DNA from 4 places in the Bradyrhizobium sp. CCGB01 genome. Region 1 is predicted to be linked to each of the others. Evidence: predicted binding sites of a transcription regulator. Region 1 holds the regulator's gene; each other region holds the start of a gene.

Region 1 (4,547 bases):
GGTGCCTCCGGTCCTCAAGGAGGCGGCCTACGGCGTCGGCTGCACCACCTGGGAAGTCGTCCGCAGCGTGGTGATCCCCTACACCCGCGTCGGCGTTATCGGCGGCGTCATGCTGGCCCTGGGTCGCGCGCTCGGCGAGACCATGGCGGTGACCTTCATCATCGGCAACTCGTTCCGCATCTCGTCGTCGATCTTCGCGCCGGGCACCACGATCTCGGCGGCGATCGCGTCCGAATTCGCCGAAAGCGACGGCCTGCACCAGTCCGGCCTGATCCTGCTCGGTCTCCTGCTGTTCGTGCTGACGTTCTTCGTACTTGCGGCTGCCCGGCTGATGCTGATGCGGCTGGACCAGAAAGCGGGAAAGTAACATGAACCCGATCTATTCACGCCGCCGCCGCAAGGACATCGTGATCCGCGGGCTCTGCTTCGGCGCCGCCGCCTTTGGCGTCACCTGGCTCGCGCTGATCCTGGTCACGCTGCTCTACAACGGCCTTGCGGGTTTGAACCTCGAGATCTTCGTCGCGGACACTCCGCCTCCGGGTTCGACTGAAGGCGGCCTGCGCAACGCGATCGTCGGCTCGCTGATCATGACCGTGCTCGGTGTCGGCATCGGTGCGCCGCTCGGTCTGTTCGCCGGCACCTATCTCGCCGAGTACGGCCGCAACGACAAGCTGACCTCGGTGATCCGTTTCATCAACGACATCCTGCTTTCGGCGCCCTCGATCATCATCGGCCTGTTCATCTACGGTGCGGTGGTGGTGCCGATGCGCGGCTTCTCGGCGATCGCCGGCAGTCTCGCGCTCGCCGTCATCGTCATTCCGGTGGTCCTGCGTACGACCGAGGACATGCTGCTGCTGGTGCCGAACGCGCTGCGAGAGGCGGCGTCCGCGCTCGGCCTGCCGCGCTCGCTGGTGATCAAGCGCATCGCTTATCGTGCCGCGCGCTCCGGCCTCATCACCGGCGTGATGCTGGCCACCGCCCGCGTCGCCGGCGAGACCGCGCCGCTGCTCTTCACCGCGCTGTCGAACCAGTTCTTCAGCCTCGGCCTGAACAAGACGATGGCGAACCTGCCGGTCACCATCAACAACTTCGTGCAGAGCCCCTACGCCTACTGGAAGCAGCTCGCCTGGAGCGGCGCCTTGCTGATCACGTTGACCGTGCTTGCCCTGAACATTGGCGCGCGCCTCCTTAGCGCCGAGAGGACTGCAAAATGAGCGAAATGTCTGTTTCCGTCAGTACGCCCGCCGTTCAGCACGGCTCGCAGCCGCTGCCCGAGGCGCCCGCCAAGGTGACGGTTCGCAACCTCAACTTCTACTATGGCGAGCACCACGCGCTGAAGAACATTAACCTGGCGCTCGGCACCAACCGCGTCACGGCGTTCATCGGCCCGTCGGGTTGCGGCAAGTCGACCCTGCTGCGCATCTTCAACCGGATGTACGACCTCTATCCGGGCCAGCGCGTCACCGGCCAGCTCATGCTCGACCAGACCAACATCCTCGACCCCAAGCTCGACCTCAACCTGCTGCGCGCCCGCGTCGGCATGGTGTTCCAAAAGCCGACGCCGTTCCCGATGACGATCTACGAGAACATCGCGTTCGGCATCCGTCTCTACGAGAAGATCTCGAAGTCCGAGATGGACGACCGCGTCGAGAAGGCGCTGCGTGGCGGCGCGCTGTGGAACGAGGTCAAGGACAAGCTCAACGCCTCCGGCCTGTCGCTCTCCGGCGGCCAACAGCAGCGCCTCTGCATCGCCCGCACGGTCGCGGTGCGGCCCGAGGTCATCCTGTTCGACGAGCCCTGCTCGGCGCTCGACCCGATCTCGACCGCCAAGGTCGAGGAGCTGATCCAGGAGCTGTCCGAGAACTACACGATCGCGATCGTCACCCACAACATGCAGCAGGCGGCGCGCGTCTCCGACAAGACCGCCTTCATGTATCTCGGCGAGTTGATCGAGTTCGACGACACCAGCAAGATCTTCACGTCGCCGACCGACCGGCGCACGCAGGATTACATCACCGGCCGGTTCGGCTGAGGAGACGGGATATGGGTTCTGAACATACCGCAAAGGCCTTCGACACCGACCTCCAGGAACTCACCCGCCTGGTCGCGGAGATGGGCGGGATCGCCGAGCGCATGATCGTCGATTCCGTCGACGCGCTGATCCGCCGCGACGTCGCGCTCGGTCAGCGCGTCGTCGCCATCGATGCCGATCTCGACGCACTTCAGAAGAAGATCGAGGAGCGCGCCGTGCTGACCATCGCGCGCCGCCAGCCGATGGCTGTCGATTTGCGCGAAATCGTCGGCGCCATGCGCGTCGCGACCGATCTCGAGCGCATCGGCGACCTCGCCAAGAACATGGGCAAGCGCGTCGCGGCGCTGGAGACCGATTTCCATCCGCTCAAGCTGTTCCGCGGCCTCGAGCACATGACCGACCTCGTGCAGCAGCAGGTCAAGTCGGTGCTGGACGCCTATGCCGCGCACGACCTGCCGGCGGCGATGGCGGTGTGGAAGGGCGACGAGGAAGTCGACGCCATCTGCACCTCGCTGTTCCGCGAACTCCTCACCTACATGATGGAGGATCCGCGCAACATCTCGTTCTGCATCCATTTGATGTTCTGCGCCAAGAACATCGAGCGCATCGGCGACCACGCCACCAACATCGCCGAGACCGTGTTCTACATGATCGAGGGACAGGCGATCACCGACAAGCGGCCGAAGGGCGACATGACGACCTTCGCCACGACGGTTCCGAATACTTAAGGAGCGACGACCCGATGGGCGCACGCATTATGGTGGTTGAGGACGAGGAAGCTCTCACCGAGCTGCTTCGCTACAATCTCGAAGGCGACGGCTACGACGTCGAGACGGTGATGCGCGGCGACGACGCCGACACCCGTCTCAAGGAGCACATCCCCGATTTGATCGTGCTCGACTGGATGCTGCCGGGACTGTCCGGCATCGAGCTGTGCCGGCGGCTTCGTACCCGCCCGGAGACCAAGCAGCTCCCGATCATCATGCTCACCGCGCGCGGCGAGGAGAGCGAGCGGGTGCGCGGACTTGCGACCGGCGCCGACGACTACATCGTCAAGCCGTTTTCGGTGCCCGAGCTGCTGGCGCGCGTGAAGGGTCTGCTGCGGCGCGCAAGCCCGGAGCGGCTCGCAACCGTGCTCGCCTATGGCGACATCGAGCTCGACCGCGACAAGCGCCGCGTGGCGCGCTCGGGCCGGCCGATCGATCTTGGCCCGACCGAATATCGCCTGCTGGAGTTCTTCCTGGAGCATCCGGGCCGGGTGTTCTCGCGCGAGCAACTGCTCGACAGCGTCTGGGGCCGCGACATCTATATCGACGAGCGCACCGTGGACGTGCATATCGGCCGCTTGCGCAAGCTGCTCAATCTTGGCCGCGAGCAGGACCCGATCCGCACCGTCCGCGGCGCCGGCTATGCGCTCGATGATCGCTTTGCGAAGGCAGAGCAGGCGTAGGGTTTGCGAGCTGATTTAGCGATCCGCCGCTACAATTTCCGATGTCGTCCCGGCGAACGCCGGGACCCATAACCACGGGGAGTGGTGAGGCGAAGACTCGGAGTGACCACTTTGCGCGACAATTGCGCCCTGTGGTTATGGGTCCCTGCTTTCGCAGGGACGACGCCCATCTTGTGGAGCCGTCATCGCGTGACGGCTGCCGTCGTGATCTCAGAAAACTCTCAGCGCGGACCCGGCTTCGCCGGCGCGCGCCTGCGATCCGCTGCGGGCTGATACGCCACGCGCGAGTGCTGGGCGCAGTAGGGCAGGCCGGAGAGCGCCTTGCCGCCGCAGAAGAAGAAATCCGGGCTCGAGGGATCGCCGACCGGCCAGTGGCAGGTCGCCTCGTTCAGCTCCAGCAGCGACAGTCGCTGGCTCATCGGCACCACGTTGTCGTAGGTGACCGGTTCGGCCTCGACCTCGACCTCGAAGGCCTGCGCCAGCGCGGTGTTGCCGCGCGCGATCGGCCGGCTCACCCGCATCATGTGCTGCGCGGGACGCGCCTTGCGCGGCCGGGGCGCTGCGGACGAGGGGCTCTTGGCGCGGCCGGACAGGCCGAGCCGGTGCACCTTGCCGATCACCGCGTTGCGGGTCACGTTGCCAAGCTCAGCGGCGATCTGGCTGGCCGAAAGTCCGGCCTCCCAGAGCTTTTTCAGCTGCTCGACGCGATCATCTGACCAGGTCAAAACCGTCATTGCACCCTTTCCTCCGCCGGCGCCTGCCATCCTGGGGCCGCACAGCGAATGCCTAAGCTTCGAAAAACCCGTGCCGTCAGAATCCCTTAAGGCTCGCCGGGCGCGCCAGATGCGCCCGAACGCTTACGCCGGTACATGAGGACTTAGAGGATCAGAACTGCTGCACGAGATGTCGTATCTGACAAGCCAAACGCTACAATATGGCGTGACTCACGCGCAAGAGTCCGCCGACTCGCTTCCACATGTTCCGTGGCGAAAATACGCAAAATCGCCACCGCAAGACTACGGATTAAGCATTTCGCGAGGCTTTCCGGGCGGCATTGACACCCGT
Region 2 (4,547 bases), 1.4 Mb from region 1:
CGTCAGGAACATGCCGCAATATTGCGTCTGCTCGGGGATGTCGGTGCGGTGCGGACCGCAGACGCCGAGATCGAAATGATCAGGGTCGCGGTTACCGGCGAGCGCGGCATTGCGCGGCGCGCCGAGGGCCTCGTACTGGTGATCGGTGAACAGCGGCGGCAGGCCGTCGCGGGTCGGCGCCGAGGTGTGGCAACCGGCGCAATTGGCCTTGTCAGGATCGTTGAAGGCTTGCAGGCCGCGCAGCTCGCTTTCGGACAGCCGCGCCTTGCCTTCGAGCCAGTAGTCGTACTTGCTGGTGTAGGGATGGAAGCTCGGCTCCTCGACCTGATAGCGCGCGACGGCAAACATGGCCTCCGCGATCAGGAGCCGCTGATTTCTGATCACACCTGCGCCGAACAGCTCGACGAAGCGGTTGGCGTAAGGCACGTGGCGCAGCTTGTCCGCGACGATCTCGTCGCTGCCGCCGTCCATCTCGTTGGGATCGAGCAGCGGAAACAGCGCCTGGTCCTGAAGCGTGTCGGCGCGGCCGTCCCAGAACAAGCCGCCTTGCGGCACGATGTTCGCCGACGCGCCGGTGCCGCCTGCGGTCTTCGTCGTGCGCGCGGCTTGCTGGCCGATTGCGGCCATCTGCGCGAGATCGACGATGTTGTCGTCGTCGCCCTTGTCGGGGCCGATGCTGAAGTTCGGATGGCGATCGAGATAGGTCAGCGACGGCACCGCGCGCGCGCCTTGCCGCGACAGGGTGGCGCCGCCGAGCATCACCGGCCCGTCATTGGGCGGGCCGTAGGCATGATCCGGGCTGTGACAGGAGGCGCAGGAGAGCGCGCCGGACGAGGACAGCGAGGCGTCGTAGAAGATTTCCTTGCCGAGTTGCGCCATCGAAGACAACGGCGCGACGGGCGGACGCATGAGGCGAACCGGATTCGGGTTCATGCCCGGCTGGTTTGTCTCCGCGCGTCCTTGCGCCCCGGCAGCAAAGACGGCGCCGGCCAGACAGAGCAGGCCGGCGCCGAGAAGCCACATGGTGCGGCTGTTCATCAAAGCGTCCCGTTGGACTAGTGGTGGTGATGCTCGTCCGGCGGGCTGGTGATCACCGTGCCGGAGGTCGGATCGAGGAACAGCGCGTCCGTGCGGTAGTCGTGGCTGTGATCATGATCGAAATCGAACAGGTCGATGATCGAGCCGGCGCTGGCGTCGAACGAGCCGCCGCCGAGGCGCTGGCCGCGCAGCCAATTGTCCTCGATGAACCGCACCACGGAGGCCTGCGAGATGTAGGTGCTGCTCACGTGGTTGGTTTTGGCGTAGGGCGAGACCACGATGAAGGGAATGCGCGTGCCCGGACCGCAGCGGCCGTTCACCGGCTTGCCAACCAGGCCCTTCGGCGCAGGCTGCTTGTTGGGACCGAGGCCGCAAAGGCCCGGACCGTTGACCTGATCCGCGGTTGCGTCATACGAGGCGCTCTTCGGCGCGACATACTGGTGATCGTACCAGCCGTCGGAGTCGTCATAGGTGATGATGACGGCGGTCTCACGCCATTCCGGCTGCTTCTGGAGGAAGTTGATCAGCTCGACATTGCCGGCCTGCTCATCGAGCGGATCGGAGTTGCCGGCGTGACCGTCCTGGTAGGCCGACATCTTGATGTAGGAGACGGCGGGGAAATTGCCGGCCTTCACCGCGGCGTAGAAGTCCTCGACATCGTAGCCGTGGTTGGCCGGATCGACCTTGCCGTTGAGATCATAGGTATGGCCGACCGCACGCACCGAGCTCGGACGCGCGTGGGTCGGGTTGGCGGTCGACTTGTAGTACTGGAACCAGGCGTGATGCGGGATGTAGTCCACGACGGTGCCGTTGACGTTGCTCGAGAAGGTGCTGCGGCCGCAGCCGGTGGTGCCGTTGGCGTTCTTGAGCGTCAGGTCGAAGCCGCCCATGAAGCTGCCCCAGCTGATGTGCTCGGCGTTGAGCAGGTCGCCGATGTTCTTGCCGTCCATCAGGATGGTGCTGGTCGTGCTCGAGCAGGGATCGTTGCCCGGATCGGTGTCGCCGATCAGCGTCAGGCCGCCCTGGCCGTCGGCGATCGACGATGACGTGCCGACGATGTTCTGCACGCCGTTGGTCTGGCCGGAAATCACCTCGAGCATGCCCGGCGTCGACGGGCCGAAGGTGTCGGTCCAGGCATTGTCGCTCATGGCGAAGTGCTGGGCGTAATTCCAGAACGCCGTGACGGTGTTGCCGTCGAAATAGCCCATGACCTGGCCGTTGGTGCCGAACGCGCCGGCGCCGCCGGCGGTGCCGCGGCCGGTGAATTTCGGGAACAGATCTTCCTTGCCGTTGTCCACGGCCTGCTGCTCGGGCGTGTAGGAATGATTCTGCGAGCGCGTGTTGGCCTGGGTGCGGTCGAGACGGAACGGGGCCGTCGCGCCGGTGCCGTTGGCCGGGCTGTTGTTCGGATTGTTGACCAGCAGGTTCGCCGTGACGAGGTTGTTCACCTTCGGCGTATGCGGCTTCGGCACGAACGGGATCGAGCCCGACGGATTGGCCGCGTTCGGATAGGTCGCGAAGTAATGGTCGAACGAGCGGTTCTCGTTGAAGATGATCACGAGATGCTTGATCGGCGTCTCGGTGTGGATGTCATGCGGATGACGGTGATGACCGCGGTCCTGATCCCGCCCGTGGTCGCCGTCCCGGCCGAAATCGTCCGCGTGGACGGGAATGCTGCACGCAAGTGCCGTCGCGGCCGCGAAAAACGCGACCGTCGTCAGAAATCTGGATCTCATTGTTCTGTTGCCCCGAAGGAATTGACGCCGACCTTCGGGAGATTAACGGCGCGCGATGACAGAGCCGTGTCAGTTTGACGCACAGGACAATTTGCGCAGTTGATCAGACAAGATTTCTCACACTGGCCGAATCGATCGCGAGCCGCACGCGATACGAGGCTGCGGCGCAAGCTCAAGACTCCGCGCCGTTACTCAGTCCGGATCGGCGTGTCCTTCAGGCCGTTATTGTCATAGGCCTTGCGCAGCGTGCCGTTGGTCGTCGCGTCCGTCATGAATTTGGTGACGAAGGTCAATGCCTGGCTGTGGCCGAGCGGCACGGCGACGGCCGTCAGCGTCTTCTTGAACGTCTCGTCCAGCACCCGTGTGCCGGGAATCTTCTGCGCCATCTTGTTGAGCTGGTCGCGCGACAGCGCGAAGGCGTCGATCTCGCCGGCTTTGAGCAAACCGAAGATCTCGTCATAGGTTTGGTAGCCCGTGACTTTCGCATTCTTCAGATGCGCGATGGCGCCACGCATGGTGGTCGTGGCGTTGACGGCCGCCACCTTGATGCCCGCCTGGTCGAGCGTGGCGAAATTGGTGACGTTCGAACCCGGTTTGACGATGTAGGTGGCGTCGGCGACCTCGTAGATCGGGCCGAACATCATCCTGGTCTCGCGCTCGGGGTCCTTGGGGAGCCAGGTGACGTCCCATGTCCCCTTGCCGGCCGCTTCGGTGATCTGCCCGGAGTTCTGGTGCACGACATATTCGACGGGGACGCCGAGCTGGGCGGCCATCTCCTTGCCGAGATCGACCGGCACGCCGGCGTATCCCGCCTCGGTCTTGGTTGACCAGAACGCACCGCCCGCGGGGCTGATCGCGATCGCGACCCGCAGCTTGCCGGTCGGCGCGATGTCGTCCTTCAAACCATCGGCTAGCGCTGGCATGGCGACCAAAGCCGCAAGAACGAGACCGGCAAGAGCCGATTGGACGAGCGTTGGCATGTCATGTTCTCCTCACCTTTTCTTCTTCGATGCCTCGCGCTGCGTCACTCGGCCTTTGACACAATTCTGGCCGATCGTGCGCTCGGTGAAAAGCGGTTTGTCATGACAAATCCGTCAAAGGCCACAGCGGCGTTTGCAGTGCAAGGCCGGCGACCGCCATGGCTATGGTGTTCCACGGCCGGGCATTTGTTGATAGCCTGCCGCACCGACAGACAATAATCGGGGGCCACCGAATGACCTGCGCGAATCCCGCTGACCTCGCACAACGGAACGGAGCGTGGAGACATATCGGGCGGGTACTGACCGCAGCCGTGGTCGTGGTGGCGCTCGCCGGCTGCGAGGACAAGAACACGTTCGTGGCGCCGCCGCCGCCGAAGGTGGACGTCGCGACGCCCGTGGAGCGCGCGGTGACCCGCTATGTCGAGGCCACCGGCAACACCGCGCCGATCAAGAGCGTCGATCTCGTCGCGCGCGTGCAGGGCTTTCTGCAATCGATCGACTACCAGGACGGCAGCTTCGTCAAGCAGGGTACCCAGCTGTTCTTGATCGAGCCTGAGACCTACAAGCTCAAGCTCGAGCAGGCGAAGGCCGCCGAGGTCGGCGCGCAGGCGACGCTGAAGCAGGCCGAAGCCGATTTCAGGCGACAGACCGATCTGGTGCAGCGCCAGGTGGTCTCGCAGTCCACCCTCGACACATCGACATCGACCCGCGACAACGCTCAGGCCAGTCTCCAGCAGGCCCAGGTCAATACGAGGCTCGCCGAAGTCAATTACGGCTACACCAACGTGACCGC
Region 3 (4,547 bases), 8.5 Mb from region 1:
TCCGCTGCCGGGTGTTTCCGGGGCATGGAGAATCTCACGAGACTTTCCTCATTCTGGGGCCGGCCGCCGGCACATTCAATTGCGAACAATTAAATGTGAGGCGCTCCAATTTCAATTGCGCGCAATCTAATTGTTTGCGATACAGGCCGCACCCAACCCGAAGATCCGAGGAGACCAAAATGTCCGTGAACGTCCTCTACAAGACCAGCGCAAAAGCCACTGGCGGCCGCGACGGCCATGCCGCCACCCTCGACGGCGCGCTCGACGTCAAGCTCACCACGCCGAAGGAGCTCGGCGGCGGCGGCGGCGCCGGCAACAATCCCGAGCAGCTGTTCGCGGCGGGCTATGCCGCCTGCTTCATCGGCGCGATGAAGTTCGTGGCCTCGCAGGGTGGCCCGAAGGTTCCGGCCGACGCGTCGGTGACCTCGACCGTCGGCATCGGCCCGCGCTCGGCCGGCGGCTTCGGTCTCGACATCGACCTCGCCGTCTCGCTGCCGGGCCTCGCCCGTGCGGAAGCCGAGGCGCTGGTCGAGAAGGCCCACCAGGTGTGCCCGTACTCCAATGCCACGCGCGGCAATGTCGACGTTCGCCTGACGGTCGTCTGATCGAAGGGTGACTGGCTGGCCCGAGATCCCCCTCGGGCCGGCCGCTTCCGTTCGATTTTGCCACGTTGCGGGATAGCCGCACGGCGGCGCATACGCCCCCACGCAACAGGCCATTGCTGGCGTCCGCGAACCTCGCTAGGCCTGTGATCAAACGTCGACACAGGGGAAGCGAAGGCATGACTGAAGCCGTATTGGGCGCAATGAGCGGACTGCGCGTCATCGATCTCACGCGCGTGCTCGGCGGTCCCTACTGCACCCAGATTCTTGCCGACCACGGCGCCGACGTGATCAAGGTCGAGCCGCCGGCCGGCGACGAGGTGCGCGACTGGGGCCCTCCCTTCCACGAGGAAGACGCGGCCTATTTCATCGGCATCAACCGCAACAAGCGCTCGATCGGCCTCGACCTCGCCTCCGAAGGCGGCCGCGCCGTGCTGCTCAAGATGCTGGAGAGCGCCGACGTCCTGATCGAGAATTTCAAGCCGGGCACGCTGGAGAAATGGGGCATCGGCAACGAGGTGCTGCGCGAGAAATTCCCGCGCCTGGTGCACTGCCGGATCTGCGGCTTCGGCGCCGACGGCCCGCGCGGCGGCAATCCCGGCTATGACGCCATCATCCAGGCCATGACCGGCATGATCGCGGCCACCGGCTCGCCCGAGAGCGGGCCGATGCGGATCGGCGTGCCGCTGGTCGACATCACCACCGGCCTCTATGCGGCGATCGGTATCCTGATGGCGCTGTCGGAGCGGCAGCGCTCGGGCCAGGGCCAGTTCCTGGAGACGACGCTGTACGAGACCGGTCTTGCCATCATGCATCCGCACACCGCGAACTATTTCATGCATGGCAAGCCGCCGAGCCTGACCGGCAACGAGCATCCCAACCTCGTGCCCTATGCGATCTTCCCGACGAAAACCGACAACATCTTCATCGGCGTCGGCAATGACGGCACCTTCCGCAAGCTCGCCAAGGAGATCGGCAAGCCCGAGCTCGGCACCGATCCGCGCTTTGCCCGCAACAAGGACCGCATCGCCAATCGCGATGCGCTGCGCGCCGAGCTTGCCGCCGTGTTCAGCCAGCACGAGGCCGAGCCGCTGTGCAATCGCCTGCTCGCCGCGGGCCTGCCCGCAGGTCCCGTGCAGAAGATCGACCAGGCGTTGACCAACCCGCACACGATCGCCCGCGGCGATGTCATTGAGAAGGACTGGTACAAGGGCGTGGCCTCGCCGATCCGGCTCGATCGCAGCAAGCCGAGCCTGCGCCGGCTGCCGCCGAAATTCAGCCAGCACTCCCAGGAAGTGCTGGGCGAGTTCGGCTACTCCAAATCCGAGATCGACGCGATGGTCGAGCAGGGCACGGTCTGCGGCCCCGAGCGCAAGCGCTAGGGGCCCTCACCTCCTCACCCAAGTCATGCCGCACTGCGGCGCGGGCACGCCTGTGCACCGCGAACGGAGGAGGCTGCGCGCCCGGCATTCGCCTATTTGACGGCTTCCCTTTTCCAGCGCTTGCCGCTTTCGTTTCGGCCGCTTACACAGTCATGTGAACGTCATATGGCGCTGCTAGCGCAAGCGATCATTTTGACGGCCCAAGGGAGGTTTCTTGATGGCTCTTCGACACTTTGGCGCGGCTGCCGCGCTTGCAGTCACCGTTGGTTTTGGCAGTTCGCCGGCGTGGGCCGTGACCGAAATCCAGTGGTGGCACGCGATGACCGGTGCCAACAACGACGTCATCGTCAAGCTCGCCACCGACTTCAACGCGTCGCAGACCGACTACAAGGTGATCCCAACCTACAAGGGCAACTACCCCGATACGATGAACGCCGGCATCGCGGCGTTCCGCGCCGGTAACGCGCCGCACATCATGCAGGTGTTCGAAGTCGGCACCGCGACCATGATGGCCGCGACCGGCGCCGTAAAACCCGTCTACAAGCTGATGGCCGAGGCCGGCGAGAAGTTCGATCCCAAGATCTACCTGCCCGCCATCACCGGCTACTACTCGACCTCGAAGGGCGAGATGCTGTCCTTCCCGTTCAACTCGTCGTCGACCGTCATGTGGGTCAACCTCGACGAGCTCAAGAAGGCGAACGTCGAGATCCCCAAGACCTGGCCGGAAACGTTCGAGGCTGCCAAGAAGCTGAAGGCTGCGGGTCATGACACCTGCGGCTTCTCCGGCTCCTGGGTCACCTGGGTCAATCTCGAGCAGCTCTCCGCCTGGCACAACGTGCCGCTCGCCAGCAAGGCCAACGGCCTCGACGGCTTCGACACCGTGCTGGAGTTCAACGGCCCGCTCCAGGTCAAGCATCTCGAAACCCTGGTCGAGCTCCAGAAGACCAAGGTCTACGACTATGCCGGCCGCACCAACACCGGCGAAGGCCGCTTCACCTCCGGCGAATGCCCGATCTACCTGACCTCGTCGGCGTTCTTCGGCAACGTCAAGGCGCAGGCCAAGTTCAACTTCACCGCCGTGCCGATGCCCTACTATCCGGACGTCAAGGGCGCGCCGCAGAACTCGATCATCGGCGGCGCCTCGCTCTGGGTCATGGGCGGCAAATCGGCCGAGGAATACAAGGGCGTCGCGAAATTCCTGACCTTCCTCTCGGACACCGATCGCCAAGTCTACATCCACAAGGCCTCCGGCTATCTGCCGATCACCAAGGCGGCCTATGAGAAGGCCAAGGCCGAGGGCTTCTACAAGGATCAGCCCTATCTCGAGACCCCGCTGCTCGAGCTGACCAACAAGGAGCCGACCGAGAATTCGCGCGGTCTGCGCCTCGGCAACATGGTTCAGCTCCGTGACGTCTGGTCGGAAGAGATCGAGCAGGCGCTGGCCGGCAAGAAGACCGCCAAGCAGGCGCTCGACACCGCCGTCGAACGCGGCAACACCATGCTGCGCCAGTTCGAAAAGACCGCGGTAAAATAAGGCAAAGGCGCCGGCAGGCCATCGAGCGGCCTGCCGGCGCCACCCATCATGCAAAAACAGGCCATTTTCCAGTCGAAGCTATTGCCCTACGCGCTGGTTGCGCCGCAGCTCGCAATCGTCCTGATTTTCTTCTACTGGCCGGCCTTGCAGGCGGTGATCCAGTCGTTCCTGCTCCAGGACGCCTTCGGTCTGTCGAGCACCTTCGTCTGGTTCGACAATTACATCGAGCTGTTCAAGGACCCCGCCTATTTCGAGGCGATCGTCCGGACCTTCTTCTTCTCGTTCGCGATTGCGATTTCGTCGCTGTCTTTCGCGCTGCTGCTCGCGGTGATGGCCGACAAGCCGCTGCGCGGCTCGATGCTCTACCGCACGCTGCTGATCTGGCCCTATGCCGTCGCGCCGCCCGTCGTCGGCGTGCTCTGGATCTTCATGCTGCATCCCTCGCTCGGCGTGCTCTCGCGCTATCTGCGCGGCCTCGGCGTCGACTGGAATCCGCTGCTCGACGGCAACCAGGCCGCTGGCTTGATCATCCTCGCCGCCGCCTGGAAGCAGATCTCCTATAATTTCCTGTTCTTCCTCGCCGGCCTGCAAGCCATCCCGAGATCCGTGTTCGAGGCCGCCGCGATCGACGGCGCCCGTCCGATGCGCCGGTTCTGGACCGTGACCTTCCCGCTGCTGTCGCCGACCATCTTCTTCCTGCTGGTCGTCAACATCGTCTACGCCTTCTTCGACACCTTCGGCATCATCGACACCATGACCCGCGGCGGGCCGGGAACGTCGACGGTCACGCTGGTCTACAAGGTCTATTCCGACGGCCTGCTCGGCGGCAATCTCGGCAGCTCCGCAGCGCAATCGGTGATCCTGATGGTCATGGTGATCGTGCTGACGGGAATCCAGTTCCGCTTCGTCGAACGCAAGGTGACCTACTGATGGTCGAGGAAGAGGGTTTTCGGCGCTACATCGCTCACGCCATCCTGTGGATCGGGATCGCGATCGTCGCGTTCCCGGTCTACATCGCCATCGTCGCCT
Region 4 (4,547 bases), 7.5 Mb from region 1:
TGGCTTCCCATGATGATGGCGATAGGCGCGGTCATGACGTCAATTGTGCTCGGAAAACAGAAAGATAGGCCAGATTAACGGTTCCGGCCGGTGGCTCGCAAGGCGGTGGCAAGGAGAAGGGAATGCACTATCCTGTCTTGGTGAATCCCCGCAAGCCTTCATTGAGCAGGATGCCCATGAAGAAACCAAAAAGGGCAAGCGCTGCGAAGGCCAAAAAGGGCCGGAAAACCAGCGTCAGCCGATCCAAAGCCGCCTCCAGGCGCCCGGCCAGGCCGGCGCGGCGCGGCGCGTCGGCCGCCGACGGCGCCAAGGCGACCATCCGTGGCTTGCGGAGCAAGCTCAAGGAGGCGGAGCGGCGGGTCGCGGAACTGGAAGCCGCGGCCGACACCGATTTCCTGCTCGAGATTCCGAACCGGCGCGGCTTCGAGCGCGAGCTCGCGCGCGCCATCGCCTACATGAAACGCTATCGCGCCAGCGGCGCGCTGATCGCACTCGACGTCGATCGTCTGAAGCCGATCAACGATTCCTTCGGCCATGCCGCCGGCGACGAGGTGCTCAAGGCGATTGCGGCCACCCTGACGCAGCAGGTCCGCGCCTCGGACGTGGTCGGCCGGCTTGGCGGCGACGAATTCGCGCTGCTGCTCTGGAATCTCAGCGAGACCGATGCCAAGGCGAAGGCCGCGGCCTTCGAGCAGGCGATCGACGAATTGTCGTTTAACTTTCGCGGTCAGCACGTGACCGCGGGCGCTTCCGCCGGTGTCGCGCTGCTGGGGGCGCAGTCCGATGCAGGCCGCGCGCTGGAGGAGGCTGATGCCGCCATGTATGTGCGCAAGGCGCACCGGCGGCACGAGCCGGGGATCAGGCTGGTCAGCAACTGATCTTACAGCGTGGCCAGATCTTCGGGCACGTTGCCGAATTTGCGCAGCAGCGTGGCGTCGCCGAATTCGCCGGTCATGGGATCGCCGCTGCGGCTGAACGCAACCGCGCCGATATGGCCGGCACCGTGCGCCAGGATCTCGGCGCGCCGCAACGCGGCCTCCGAGCTCTGGCATTCCTCCGCGGCGCCCGCGACCGGCGATCCGTCGGCATCGATCAGGAAGGGCATTGCAACGTAGTAGGTCACATCCGACATGGCGTTGCTCCGATGTTGAACTCAGGCGGCGCTGCTGGTGCTCCGGATCTTGCTGCGCGAGGCCTCGGGAATGCAGCCGGCCGAAATCGCCGCCTGCAATTCTTCCAGCTCGGCTTCCAGATATTCGTTGGCCATGATCAGCGCCTTGATGGTGCTGCGCAGGTTGCCGTCGCACATCGCGATCGCCTGATCGCAGGCCTGTTCATAATGGCTGTTGTCGAGAAGGGCGGTTGCCGACATCTGCGTTTGTCCTCGGGGGTTCCTGGGTGTTTCCTGGCGCGCGTTGGGATGCCCGAATGTTCCTATTTTGTTCTTTTCGAGTCAAGCGGATTCGCGTGTGGCGAGCCGCCGCGAAAAGGGGCTCGCGGATCAGGCGATGATGTCCGGCGTGATCTGGTCTTCGATGAACGCGATACGGTCGCGCAACAACAGCTTGCGTTTCTTCAACCGCTGTAACCGCAACAGGTCGGGGGCGGGCGATTGATGCAACGCATCGATCGCCGCATCGAGATCTCGGTGTTCCTGCTGCAACCGGGTGAGCTCGGCTTCGAGCTCACGCTCGTCTTCATTGGTCATGTTTGCGGTGGCCGAAAACCGGATAGCGTGAGATTCAAGGCTGTGGATGCCTGTGGAAATTATCGTCCTTGCGCGGCGTGATCGCAAGCGATCTGCGACCCTCGCGCGCCGATCTCCCGCAACATATTTCTGCGGGCCGCTGCGGCGCTTCGCGAGCGCATTGATATCATGGATTTTTCAGCCGCGGTTCCTTAGTTGCGCGTCATTACATTGGTCACGCTTCGTTACATATGAATTTTCAAAAATGACACTGCGACGACGGATATCCATCGACAGAACGAATCGGTGATGTACACTTCGTCGTCCGGATCGAATCCAAGGTTACCCCTACCGAGGAGGTTTCGAATGACAATTCAGGCACATCTGGTTGAATTGGAGCGGAAGCACAAGACTCTCGAAAATGAATTACACGAAGCTCTTGTGCACCTTTCAACGGACGACCTGCAAATTGTTGAGTTGAAGCGACGGAAGTTGATGGTCAAGGACCAGATCGAGCGTCTGAAGCAAACCGGCGACACGCTCCACTAGTAACCCCCGTAACAGTATAGAGTTGAACGTACCCTTTCACGCAGGGGTGAGAGCTATTGCACTCATCCCCTGCCGAAAGGTGCGCGCCGTGCAAAGCTATTTGCGCGGCGTGTTTTTTTGTCCGGACGGGTTTTCCTGACGCACACCGGTAGCCGCTTCGCTCGAAATCGCGCTAGACGTTTGCGAGCTCGGCGACGTGATCCGCGATCGCGAGCGATGACGTCAGTCCCGGCGATTCGATCCCGAACAGGTTGATCAGGCCTTCGACGCCGTGATCGCGCGGGCCCTGCATCAGGAAATCCTGCGTGGCCACCGCCGGCGGCACGATCTTCGGGCGAATGCCCGAATAGCTCGGCATCAGCGCGCCGTCGGGCAGCGTCGGCCAGTATTTCCGGATCGCCGGATAGAAGCGCTCGGCGCGTGATGGATCGACCTCGTAATTGATCGTCTCGATCCACTCGACGTCGGGGCCGAAGCGCGCCTGCCCCGCCATGTCCAGCGTCAGATGCACTCCGAGCCCGCCTGGCTCGGGCACCGGATAGATCAGGTGCGAGAACGGCGCCCTGGCATTGCAGCTGAAGTAGTTTCCCTTGGCGAGATAGGCCAGCGGAATCCGGTCCATCGGCATGCCGTCGATGTGGCGTGCGACACTTGTCGCCGAGAGCCCGGCGGCGTTGACGAGCAGGTCGCATTGCAGCGTCATTGGCGCTTCGCCGCCGGCCTCGATCTCGATCACGCCGCCGGCGGCCTTGGCGCGGAGCAGCGGGGTGTGAAACGCAAAGGCCGCGCCAGCCGCCTCCGCCTCGCCGCGCAGCGAGAGCATGTAGGCGTGGCTGTCGATGATGCCGGTCGACGGCGACAGCAGCGCTGCATCGCAGGCGAGCGCCGGCTCCAGCGCGCGTGCGGCCTCGCCCGTGAGCAGCTGCATGTCGAGCACGCCGTTGGCCTCGGCATGCGCCTTGATCGATTGCAGCTTCTCGGTCTCTTTCGCGCTGGTCGCGACGATCAGCTTACCGCAATTCTTGTGCGGGATGCCGCGCTCGCCGCAGTAGCGGTACAGCGCGTGCTTGCCGCTGACGCACATGCGTGCCATCCAGCTCCCGGCGCGGTAGTAGATCCCGGCATGGATCACCTCGCTGTTGCGCGAGGAGGTGATGGTGCCGATGGCCTCGGCTTCCTCGAGCACGATCACCTCGCGCCCGGCCTGGGCGAGCTTTCGAGCCACTGCGAGCCCGACCACGCCGGCTCCGATGACGACGCAATCGACTTTATCCATGGTTGTGCAATGCATCCGCTGAAAGCGCCGGTGGCGTCAGGCCTGAGAATGAGGGCGCGGGTCCGTTTTGCATTAAGGAAGCATTTATCATGTCAGGGCAATTGCCGTATTTGGCGCCACATTTTTCTGTTGCGCGTACAGGCGTTTACCCGATCCAAACCCGTGAAGCCAGACAATCCGACGTTGAAATCGCGGGTGGCTGATGGCTGAGAAGAACTGGCACGAGGGCAGCACGCTTCCGATTGCTGTGCAGGCCGTCGTGGGCCTGGGCAGCGCGGTCGCGCCTGCGCGCGCCTTTGCCCTCTCGGACGGTTTGGCCCCGCCGAGCTATCTCGGCACGCTCGATCCCAACGTGGTCTGGGAAGCCCTGATCGGCGGCATCGTCGTCTGTGCGTTCCTGGCCGCGATCGCGCTGTGGATCCATTCCTCGCTGCGCCGGACCAGGCGCTTGCAGTTGCGGCGCAACGCCTTCGTCTCCTCCGCCATGAACAATCTCAACCAGGGCGTGGTGATGACGGATGCGCAGCGGCGCATCATCTTCTGCAACGACCGTTATCTCGAGATCTACGGCCTGTCGCGGTCGGATCTGTGGACCGGCATGACCGGCTACGACGTCCTCAAGTTGCGGCGCGAGCGCGGGGTTCTCGGAGGCGTCTCCGACGAAGAGTTCTATGAGAAGGCGGCGAGTCCCAACGGTCTGATCACCGAGCTGCCTGATGACCGCGCCATCCTGGTGAAATATTACGTGCTGCCGAACGGCGGCTCGGTCGCGACGCATCTGGACGTCAGCGAGCAGCGCAGGCTGTCGCGGCAGCTCGCCTCCACCAAGCAATTCCTGGAAACCGTGCTGGACAACGTGCCGGCCTGCGTCGCCGCGAAGAACATCGAGGACGGCCGTTACATCTTCGCCAACAGCGCCTACGAACGGTTCTGGGGGTTTTCGCGCGACCACGTCGTCGGCAAGAATGCGCGTGAGCTGTTCGCTCCGATCTCGGCGGCCAGCATCGAGGCGACCGATCGGGCGGCACTGAATTC

The links. Region 1 encodes PhoB, which activates phosphate uptake and scavenging genes when phosphate is short. Its sites were predicted from a motif close to TGTCATNNANCTGTCAT; they were not measured.
Region 2: the regulator PhoB is predicted to act here: its motif matches at 2,830-2,846, upstream of NLM25_RS36080 (phospholipase C).
Region 3: the regulator PhoB is predicted to act here: its motif matches at 2,133-2,149, upstream of ugpB (sn-glycerol-3-phosphate ABC transporter substrate-binding protein UgpB).
Region 4: the regulator PhoB is predicted to act here: its motif matches at 1,953-1,969, upstream of NLM25_RS06785 (YdcH family protein).

What each region holds. Positions count from the first base shown of each region.
Region 1 is NZ_JANADK010000001.1:9,022,198-9,026,744, reverse strand. Features, by position in the region: gene pstC (phosphate ABC transporter permease subunit PstC) at 1-367, shown strand, start outside; gene pstA (phosphate ABC transporter permease PstA) at 369-1,214, shown strand; gene pstB (phosphate ABC transporter ATP-binding protein PstB) at 1,211-2,032, shown strand; gene phoU (phosphate signaling complex protein PhoU) at 2,044-2,760, shown strand; gene phoB (phosphate regulon transcriptional regulator PhoB) at 2,775-3,482, shown strand; gene NLM25_RS42530 (GcrA family cell cycle regulator) at 3,704-4,216, opposite strand.
Region 2 is NZ_JANADK010000001.1:7,657,831-7,662,377, forward strand. Features, by position in the region: gene NLM25_RS36075 (cytochrome-c peroxidase) at 1-1,038, opposite strand, end outside; gene NLM25_RS36080 (phospholipase C) at 1,056-2,774, opposite strand; gene NLM25_RS36085 (ABC transporter substrate-binding protein) at 2,963-3,754, opposite strand; gene NLM25_RS36090 (efflux RND transporter periplasmic adaptor subunit) at 3,988-4,547, shown strand, end outside.
Region 3 is NZ_JANADK010000001.1:486,136-490,682, reverse strand. Features, by position in the region: gene NLM25_RS02235 (MarR family winged helix-turn-helix transcriptional regulator) at 1-26, opposite strand, end outside; gene NLM25_RS02230 (organic hydroperoxide resistance protein) at 180-605, shown strand; gene NLM25_RS02225 (CaiB/BaiF CoA-transferase family protein) at 782-1,984, shown strand; gene ugpB (sn-glycerol-3-phosphate ABC transporter substrate-binding protein UgpB) at 2,202-3,518, shown strand; gene ugpA (sn-glycerol-3-phosphate ABC transporter permease UgpA) at 3,567-4,448, shown strand; gene ugpE (sn-glycerol-3-phosphate ABC transporter permease UgpE) at 4,448-4,547, shown strand, end outside.
Region 4 is NZ_JANADK010000001.1:1,496,212-1,500,758, forward strand. Features, by position in the region: gene purE (5-(carboxyamino)imidazole ribonucleotide mutase) at 1-35, opposite strand, end outside; gene NLM25_RS06765 (GGDEF domain-containing protein) at 177-878, shown strand; gene NLM25_RS06770 (hypothetical protein) at 881-1,132, opposite strand; gene NLM25_RS06775 (hypothetical protein) at 1,154-1,372, opposite strand; gene NLM25_RS06780 (YdcH family protein) at 1,502-1,708, opposite strand; gene NLM25_RS06785 (YdcH family protein) at 2,054-2,236, shown strand; gene NLM25_RS06790 (NAD(P)/FAD-dependent oxidoreductase) at 2,409-3,512, opposite strand; gene NLM25_RS06795 (EAL domain-containing protein) at 3,715-4,547, shown strand, end outside.